DNA from 3 places in the Shewanella sp. ECSMB14101 genome. Region 1 is predicted to be linked to each of the others. Evidence: predicted binding sites of a transcription regulator. Region 1 holds the regulator's gene; each other region holds the start of a gene.
The links. Region 1 encodes MetJ, which represses methionine synthesis genes. Its sites were predicted from a motif close to TAGACGTCTAGACGTCTA; they were not measured.
Positions count from the first base shown of each region.

Region 1 (3,260 bases):
CTGCCGACTAAGCGTATGCCCATGTCGATTTTCTATAAGACATATATAGATGTGGCGAGCGTGGCAGTGATAGAGCAGAGCGATATCGATTCCTTGACGAATCTGGATCCCAACAATCCTCCAGAGGTGACCGATTTAGACTCACAGGGCGCCGTGGTGGCGGGGGCTATTTCAGACCTTGGGCTTGCCTTGAGCTTTCCACTCTCGATAGTCAATATGCCGATAGCGGTGGGGATTTCTCCCAAGCTTCAGCGTATAGATACCTATAACTATGTGGTCAGTGCTAATAACTACGATGTCGATGACTTTGACGACAACAAGTATCGCAACGATGAAAGCGTGTTTAACTTGGATATCGGCGTGGCCATGCAGCCCATAGAAGGCTTAACTCTGGGCCTATCTGGACGCAACTTGGTGAGTCAGAAGCTCGATACCGTTGAGACCTTGGGGCGTCAGTTTACCTATCGCATCGAGGCCTTATACACCTTAGGTGTTGCCTATGATTGGGATAAGTTCAGTTTGACGTCCGATGTGGATCTCAACGGTCATAAGCGCTTTGACGAGCTGGGTGAAACACAATATTGGCGCATAGGTGGTGAAATGAGAGCCACAGATTGGTTTGCGTTGCGATTGGGTTATCGTCACGATATGAAAGATACCAGTAGTAACCTCTATAGCTTAGGTACGGGCTTTACCATAGGGCGCTTCTTTAACTTAGATCTTACCGGTTTAGTGGGCAGTGACGATGCCTTTGGCGGCGTGATTCAAACTTCTTATCATTTTTAGCCTAAGGTAGCGATAATCGAAAAGCCGGCAATATTGCCGGCTTTTTCTATTTTATAGCAGACTCGTTATCGACTTGGCGGCCAATAGGATAGCACTCAGGCTACAAAGAATAAGCGTCATCATGCGGGTCTTTTGTTTGTCTATGCGTCCGACGAGTCGGTTTGCCATCAGATAACCAAGCAGCACTGAGGGCAGTAGTAAGGCCGAGCAGTAAAAGTGTTGCGGGGTAAGTAGCCCTGTCAGCCCTAAGATCACCATGGCGATGGCGGAACTGAAGATAAAGAAGGCCGATAATGCAGCGCGAAACTGCTTGGCATCTTTGCCCGAGAGTAAGATAGCCAATGGCGGACCGCCTATGGCAGCTATGTTGCCGAAGATCCCCGAAATCACGCCAGCGCTAAAGAGAGAACGTCGATTGACCACCAGGCTAACCCTGAGCAGGCTCAGCACTACGGCAATTGCGACAATGATGGAGATTGTGAGTCCTAAGATAGCTTGTGGGGCGAACAAGAGTAAACCAGCGCCGATAAATCCACCTGGGATTCGACCAAGCAAGGCGTATTGCAGCCCATTAAACTCCAAGGCGCCGCGTTCACGAAATAGGGTCAATAGGGCGATAGAGAAACCCATTAAGATCACGGGCGCCGGAACCAATGAGGGCTCGATAAGATAAAGTAACGGTGAGGCTACTATCGCCATGCCAAAGCCGATAAGGCTCTGGGTAAGAGCGCCGACAAAGACGATAAGCGAGGCGAGCGCTAAGATCTGTGGATCGAGCGGAAGTGCAGGCACAGGGATAGTCCAGACTAAGTGTGAAAACTAAAGAGGGATCGCCTAGCGATCCCTCTGTCGATTAGTGTGTGGCCGTGTTATTCCATCTCTTCCCACTCAATGCCCATTTCGGTCATTAGGCGTTTTACCTCTGCTGGAATGCTGTCGGGTTTATCTTTAGACAGGTCATCATCGTGCGGCAGTGGCTGGCCAGTATAGGCATGTAAGAAAGCTTCGCAGAGTAACTCACTATTGGTGGCGTGACGTAAGTTATTGACCTGGCGCCGAGTGCGCTCATCGGTTAATACCTTAAGCACCTTTAGAGGAATAGAGACAGTGATCTTCTTTACCTGCTCATTCTTCTTACCATGTTCAGCATAGGGGCTGATATAATCGCCATTCCACTCAGTCATTGACTCACCTGTAAATTCTCAAATTCGGTGCAGATTTTAAACCCTTACAAAATACAGTCAAATTATTGCCTCTAATTTTTGGTAATTGCAAATAGATTTCTAAATGTTTGGACGTCTAAACGTCTAAAGTTGTTGACGCTACCCGTTGGCTTAGGTACATTTAGACGTCCAGACATCTCTTTTGCCAGAGGTCTCTGCCCAGATTCGAATTGAGGAGTTGAAGATGACAGAGCGTAAACTAGCCACCGCCGCCGTAAGACAAGGCATAGAGTCAGACACTCAGCATGGTGCCGTGGTGCCGCCTATCTATCTGTCGACAAATTACTCGTTTGAAGGGCATCAACAGCCGCGGGCATTCGATTATAGTCGTTCGGGCAATCCTACTCGCTCAATCTTGGGCGATGCAATTGCCGAGTTGGAAAAAGGGGCTACTGGTGTGATCACCTGCACCGGCATGGCAGCCATCACTCTTGTGACCAGCCTGCTAGGGCCTGAGGATCTCTTGGTGGTCCCCCATGATTGTTATGGCGGCAGCTATCGACTCTTTACCAACCTCGCGAAGAAGGGTGCCTTTAAGTTAGCCGTAGTGGATCAAACCGATGATGTCGCGTTACGCCAAGCGCTATCACAAGCGCCTAAGATGGTGTGGCTTGAGACACCTTCTAACCCGCTGCTGAGGGTGGTCGATATTGAAGCCATTGCACAGGCGAGCCATCAGGTTGGGGCGCAGGTTGTAGTGGATAACACCTTCTTGTCTCCCATCTTGCAGCAACCTTTGTTGCTCGGCGCCGACATAGTGGTGCACTCGACCACCAAATATATTAACGGCCACAGCGATGTTGTCGGCGGGGCCGTGGTGGCCAAAGACCCTGAGGTCGGCGAGTTACTGCACTGGTGGTCTAATACTTTGGGGCTGACCGGTTCGGCTTTTGACAGCTACCTGACCCTGAGGGGATTAAGAACTCTCTCGGTGCGTATTCGTGAACATCAGGCCAACGCCCAGAAGGTTTTGGCCCTGCTGTGTGACCACAAGGCGGTAGAAAAAGTGTATTATCCGGGCCTTGTCGAGCATCCTGGCCATGAAATTGCGGCTAGACAGCAGAAGGGCTTCGGCGCAATGCTCAGTTTTGAGTTAAAAGGCGGTGAATCGGCACTCGTTGCCTTTTTAGATGCGTTACAATACTTCTCGGTAGCCGAGAGTCTGGGGGGCGTGGAGAGTCTGGTGGCAGTACCTGCGACTATGACCCACAGAGCGATGGACCCAGAGGCGCGTCGCGAAGCGGGTGTTAA
Region 1 is NZ_JSFF01000007.1:24,107-27,366, reverse strand. It holds gene NY07_RS07865 (conjugal transfer protein TraF) at 1-786, shown strand, start outside; gene NY07_RS07860 (sulfite exporter TauE/SafE family protein) at 838-1,578, opposite strand; gene metJ (met regulon transcriptional regulator MetJ) at 1,656-1,970, opposite strand; gene metB (cystathionine gamma-synthase) at 2,194-3,260, shown strand, end outside.

Region 2 (3,260 bases), on a different contig from region 1:
TCCCCGGTGCAGGTCATATAGAAGCTGATCCGTCCCTGACGTTGCGCGGCTAACATCCGCTCATCTAACACCCGTGTAAACACACAGGTATCATAAATTTTGGCAGCCAAAGCCTGATCGATCACGGGTAACACAGCATTTTCGAAGGTGGTACCATCGGCTTGGAGGATCTTCAAGATCGGGATCGATAATGAGTCCTTATCGAGAAAACTGACGCGATGGACAGTCTCTGTATTGCTCGTTGCGTTGCTCATACTATTCTCTTATCAGCTGAGTATTCTTGTTATCTGACTGTGAACACCCTAAGTTGTCCACTATTCTCTTTTATGACGCGGCCTTAAAGTTACGTTAACGTAAACTACCTAGCAAGTTAAAGCCTCCTTGTGCTGTCAACTAGCTAGCTTGCCTCATGTATCGCTAGCTTTACAAGCCGTACACTAAACCACGCGATAATCTTTTGCTGGCACTAAACACAGCACAGTACGCTGACCAACGGGTACATTGGCATTAGGGAAAACGATAGACTCGGCGTCTGCCTCGACCTTAATCTCAGTACCTCCCTCTTTTGCTAATATATAACCCTTTGGAAAAGCAGTAAAATTCTCTACGTCACCCGAAAAGGTAAAACTAAAATCATCAAAATGCTTGTTGATTGAACGATTCACCTGATACAGATTCACCTGGCTTTCATCAAACTCGCCAAGCTCTAACGCCTTGCCCGTCACCAGGCGAGTAAGCATCTCTTTCACCTCGATAAAGCGAGTCATATCGTTCTGACCAAATGGCATTACCTTGCCCAGCTCAATAGTAAAGGCGTGGGCCTGATAACCGTGGGCAGAAAAATAGCTAAAGGTGGTCGTCGGCTCATGATGAAACAACACAGTTTTAATGCCGCAGGCGGCCAGAAACATGATCTGTTCGCCGCTATAGGGCTTCCCGTGGGGATAAGGATAGATGGCAAACTTCTCATGCTTGGAAGCGCGAATCGCGGTATGCAGATCGTAGTGGTAACGACTGCCGCCCTCGGGACCGGCATTAAAGAAGCGGTCCACATACTGCTCTAGTTGTTTCGCGCGTTCACGCTCCTGATTGACTAGGCCTTCGCCTCTAGAATGTGCGCCACTAAACAGGCGGTTGAGATTCTCTTCAACAAAACGAGTGCCGTTTAGAATGGCTGGCGGATTACCGATCAAGAACAACACCCGGTGGCGGGTGATAAGTTTTTCAGACAGGAGCGCTGTGATCAGTTGATCACACAGCTCGATAGGTGCCGTTTCGTTGCCATGAACTGCTGATGAAAGCACGATACTCTTGGTCTCTGCATTAAGTTCAGTTAGCGGCTCAAACAGTATCACCCCTGTATCCCATACCGAGACTTGGGTGTGTTGCCCTAAGCAAAACTCAAAGGGGGCATTAAGGCCATGTGGGTTGTCTAGGGTCAGTTGCAAAAAGTCTTTCGACAACATCAGGGTGTCTTGCACAGAAAACTCCTTTATTGCATCGCCGTGCCAGGTCACTTAAGTGGCCAAGTTAGCGGGGCGACTCCTTGGATTTATTAGCATTATTATCAACTGGCAAGCATAGTATCACTTAAGGGCGCCATCGGCCACGCGCGCCAATGCCAGCAACAAGATTTTCCTGGTTGCATTCGTTAATCAGATAATACAGAATAAGGCCGTCTAGCCATCTAAACGTTTAAACGGATACGCGAGATGGACACAGGTTTAATCAATAAGAGGTCATACATGGCACTAGCAACATTTGGCGCAGGCTGTTTCTGGGGTGTTGAGTATTTTTTCAAGCAAATAGACGGTGTTATTTCCGCCACCTGTGGCTATATGGGTGGTAAGGACAGCGCCACAAGCTATAAAGAAGTCAAAACTGGCACCACTGGCCATGCCGAGGTGGTCCAGGTAGAGTTTGATGAGACTAAGGTGAGCTTTGATGATCTGCTCGCCGTCTTTTGGAGCAACCACAATCCTACCACTTTGAATATGCAGGGCGGTGATATTGGCAGCCAATACCGCAGCGCGATCTTCTTCCACAATAAGATTCAAAAGGAGCAGGCAGAGGCTTCTAAACTTGCTCTGGCTCGCAGTGGCAAGTGGGGATTAAGGCCAATCGTGACCGAGATAGTGCCCGTGCAAACTTTCCACAAGGCCGAAGAGTATCATCAGAACTATCTTGAAAAGAATGATCTACCTAGCTGTCACCTAACCTATTAAGCTAGCTAGCCGACCGTTCTCAGGAGTCAGCACACAAAAACTGAGCGTTTAACTGAGCGTTTAACTGAGCGTTTAATTTAGGCGCTCAGTTTTTTACTTTAAGCGTTTCGCCCTATGACCAGGGCCTTTACTAACGCATGCCTATTCAGTATCAAGCTGTAACACACCGTCCAATTGCTTGGATGAAAGCTTTAGACCGCTTATACCATTTAAACCACTTAGACCGCTTAGGGCATCCGCTAGCATTATTTTGAGTTGTGCCTCTTGGCCAGCAGCCTTAAATTCCGCTAATGACGCTTTACTATCAAATACGCAGATAACCTTTAAGCTCGATGGAAAACGGCCATAATCAACCTGATGGGTTAGCCACTGAAATCCAGCAAAGCACTCCTTAGCCTCGACACACATCTGCGTCAACTGCTCACGAAGTGCCTTATCCCGTTTCTTATCGGTTTTCGTCATGCTGATCCTCTTTATAACGACAAAAGCCAGTGAAACACTGGCTTTACCGGGGCTAAATTCAATACAGGTTATACTTTTTATACAGCCTAAGTTGATAGCAAGTGCTCTATCATCTGCTGCGCCTGTGCTAATACGCTTTCAAGATGATCGTCGCTAACAAAACTCTCACCATAAAGCTTAAACAGGGCTTCTGTCCCCGATGGCCGCGCGGCAAACCAGGCGTTAGCGGTCACAACTTTCAAGCCGCCAATGGCTGCGCCATTACCTGGTGCGTGAGTTAGCACCTGCAGGATCTCATCATTTGCTAAGATTTTGCTACCAAGATGCTCAGCCGTCACTCCTTCGGCGACCAACTGATTAAACTTGGCCTTGCGCTTTGGTTTAACGGGTGAATCGATACGTTTATAAAAGCTTTCGCCATGGCGTTCAACCATCTCAGCGTAGAGCTGCGCAGGTGTGTTACCAGTTACCGCCAGGATCTCCGCTGACAGCAATGCCAAGATAAAACCATCTTTATCGGTACACCAGCTGCCACCATCACGGCGTAAAAAAGCGGCGCCGGCGCTTTCTTCG
Region 2 is NZ_JSFF01000004.1:264,742-268,001, reverse strand. It holds gene NY07_RS06055 (thiamine pyrophosphate-dependent dehydrogenase E1 component subunit alpha) at 1-254, opposite strand, end outside; gene astE (succinylglutamate desuccinylase) at 438-1,466, opposite strand; gene msrA (peptide-methionine (S)-S-oxide reductase MsrA) at 1,746-2,225, shown strand; gene NY07_RS06040 (hypothetical protein) at 2,367-2,687, opposite strand; gene pgm (phosphoglucomutase (alpha-D-glucose-1,6-bisphosphate-dependent)) at 2,774-3,260, opposite strand, start outside.
Region 2: the regulator MetJ is predicted to act here: its motif matches at 1,689-1,706, upstream of msrA (peptide-methionine (S)-S-oxide reductase MsrA).

Region 3 (3,260 bases), on a different contig from region 1:
GCCGCCTTCTCGATTAAGCCCACCATCTCCTCGACGCTAGGTATATTCGGGCTGTGGATGTCATATACGCCGGGCCCTATCTCATTGGGATACTCGAAGTCTTCGAAGGCATTGAGCAGTTCCATGTGAGAGCGCGAGGTTTCTATAGTGATCACATCGGCGTCCATGGCGGCGATGGCATCTATGGTGGCGTTGAACTCGCTATAGCACATATGGGTGTGGATCTGAGTCTCATCCTCCACGCCTGCCGCGCTGAGCTTAAAGGCGGCCACAGCCCAATCGAGATAGTGCTGCCACTCACTGGCCTTCAGTGGCAGGCCTTCACGAAAGGCAGGTTCATCTATCTGTATGATGCCTATACCTGCGGCCTGCAGATCGGTCACCTCATCACGAATTGCTAAGGCAAGCTGATTGGCGATCTCCTCGCGACCAATATCTTCCCGGGCAAAGGACCAGTGCAGTATGGTTACAGGGCCGGTCAACATGCCTTTCACCGGTCTGTCGGTCAGACTCTGGGCAAAGCTTGCCCACTGGAGCGTCATCGGCTGACGACGGGATACATCGCCATAGATAAGCGGCGGCTTGACGCAGCGCGAGCCATAGCTCTGCACCCAGGCAAACTGGGTAAAGCCCACGCCTTCGAGCTGCTCACCGAAATACTCCACCATGTCGTTACGCTCGGCCTCACCATGGACCAAGACATCGATCCCCAACTTGAGCTGACGGGCGATACTGTCACGAGTCACCGCCTCAAGCTGCGCAACATAGGCCTGTTCGGTCAACTCCCCCTTGCGCCAGCGGCTGCGCAAGCCGCGAATAGCTGGCGTCTGCGGGAAGGAGCCAATTGTGGTGGTGGGCAGCAGCGGCAGACGAAAGCGGGCCTGTTGCTTGAGGCGTCGCTCGCCAAAATCGCTATGGCGCTCAAAATCCGCAGAGGTTAATGCCTTGAGTCTTGCCTGCACCTCAGTATTCGCCGCCTGTTCACGGGCCTGACGCCTCGCCTGACAACGCCCAGTTATCGCCTGCGCCTCATCGCTCTGTGGCGAGACCAGCAAGGTACCTAGCTGCGCCAATTCATCAAGCTTCTGCTTGGCAAAACTGAGTTGATTGGCAAGCTCGGGGGCCAACTCAGTTTCGCTACTCAGATCCACAGGCACATGCAAAAGCGAACAGGAGGGCGCCAGCCAAACTCGCTCACCAAGATCCGCCACCACGCCATGCAGGCGTTCTGCCAAGATATCGAGATCCGCCGCCCACACGTTACGGCCATTGATCACCCCAAGGCTGAGTACCTGATCAGGCCTAAGCGTTGCCGCAAAGAGGGTAAGCTGCTCAGGAGCGCTCACCAGATCCAGATGAAGTCCATCGACCTTGAGATCGCGAATCACCTCATGATGATGGGCCACTGAGCCGTAGTAGCTCGCCAGCAGCAGCTTAACGCCCAGACCACTGAGCTCTTTGTAAGTCGGCTCGAACGCCGCCTGCCACTCACCGTCAAGCTCCAGCGCCAAGATAGGCTCGTCGAGCTGTACCCAGCTCACCCCTTGGTCTGCGAAGCGCGTTAAGATGGCTTGATACACCTTAATCAGCTCAGGCAACAGGCTCAGCTTATCGAAAAGCTCACCTTCACACTTGGCAAGATAAAGATAACTGACAGGCCCCAGCAACACAGGCTTTGGCTGATGACCCAGCGCTTTAGCCTCGTCCACCTCGTCGAACAGCTGCTCATAGGCGATCTCGAAGCGTTGGCCTGCCGTGAGCTCGGGCACTATGTAGTGATAGTTAGTGTTGAAATACTTTTTCATCTGGGCGGCGCGGCTCGCCTCTCCCGTTGGAGCACGGCCACGGGCCACGCGAAACAGAGTGTCGAGATCCACCTGCTCGCCACTGCGATGGCGGGACGGGATAGCGTTAATGGTGGCGCTCAGGGTGAGCACCTGATCGTAGAAGGCAAAATCCCCAACAGGCACCTGGCTTACCCCAGACTCTTGCTGCCACTGCCAGTGGGTTTGACGCAGCTCGCGGGCGACCGATTGCAGCTGAGCCTGATCTATCTCTTCGCGCCAATACTTTTCCAGGGCAAATTTAAGTTCCCGTTGACGGCCGATACGGGGAAAGCCTAATGAAGCAATATCTAGAGTTTGCATATTGTATACCTTTTGCATTAAGATGAGCGAAATTCATGGTTAGCGCCCTTCGCTGTCATCGCAATCCAGGTGTGATAACTGAAATTGCACAACAAACATAAACAGGCGTCTGGACGTCTAGAAGTTTATTGTGCTAGTCTGTTGTCTCGCAATCGAATTGATTTCACGAGCAACATGAGCCAAATTCATGTGAGGTAAAAAATGATAGAGCTTAGGCATTTACGTACATTGGTCGCCCTGAAAGAGAGCGGCAGTCTCGCGGGCGCAGCCAAGAAGCGCTTTGTCACCCAGTCAGCCTTATCCCACCAGATCAAGGAATTAGAGACCCGCATCAACTCGGCAATATTCGTGCGTAAGAGCAAACCCCTCTCTTTTACTCAGGAGGGAGCTCGCCTACTCAATCTGGCCGAAGAGATCTTACCTAAGGTGATAGAAACTGAGATCGATCTGAAAAACGGTCTGGGCGGCGAGGTGAAAGATCTCTTTGTGGGCATAGAGTGTCACAGCTGCTTTCGCTGGCTGATGCCGGTGATCTCGCAGTTTAATGCCAGCTTTCCCCACACTAACCTTGAGTTATCGAGCCGTCATCTATTCGATTCGCTGACCGCGCTCAAGCAGGGGCAACTGGATGTGGTGCTCACTTCAGATCCTATCCCAGATCATGATATCGCCTACCAGCACCTGTTCGATTTCGAGGTCAAACTCCTGGTCGCCAAAGACCATCCGCTGGCCGATGCGCCCTATGTCACGCCAGCAGAGCTTAGCGAGCAGACACTGCTCACCTACCCAGTTCCATTAGACAGACTGGATATCTATCGCCACTTCATGGAGCCAGCAGGCGTACCGGTCGCCAAGCAGATCCGCTGCGATCTTACCGCCATGTTGCTGCAACGCATCGCCTGTAAGGATGGCGTCGCAGCCCTGCCGAGTTGGTCCATCAATGAGGCACATGGTCTGTCGCTCAAAGCAGTAAAACTGGGCCCTGAAAGGGCTAAAACGCCCTCTGTTCGGCGCCTATCGCAGTAATGGAAGCAGCGCGCGTCTCGCCCAGCAGTGGCTGAATCTAGGGGCTGGAACGTCAGGGGCACTGAGCCGAGTATACAAGCAGTGAGC
Region 3 is NZ_JSFF01000015.1:10,006-13,265, forward strand. It holds gene metE (5-methyltetrahydropteroyltriglutamate--homocysteine S-methyltransferase) at 1-2,147, opposite strand, end outside; partial or broken gene NY07_RS18900 (LysR substrate-binding domain-containing protein) at 2,349-3,258, shown strand.
Region 3: the regulator MetJ is predicted to act here: its motif matches at 2,258-2,275, upstream of metE (5-methyltetrahydropteroyltriglutamate--homocysteine S-methyltransferase).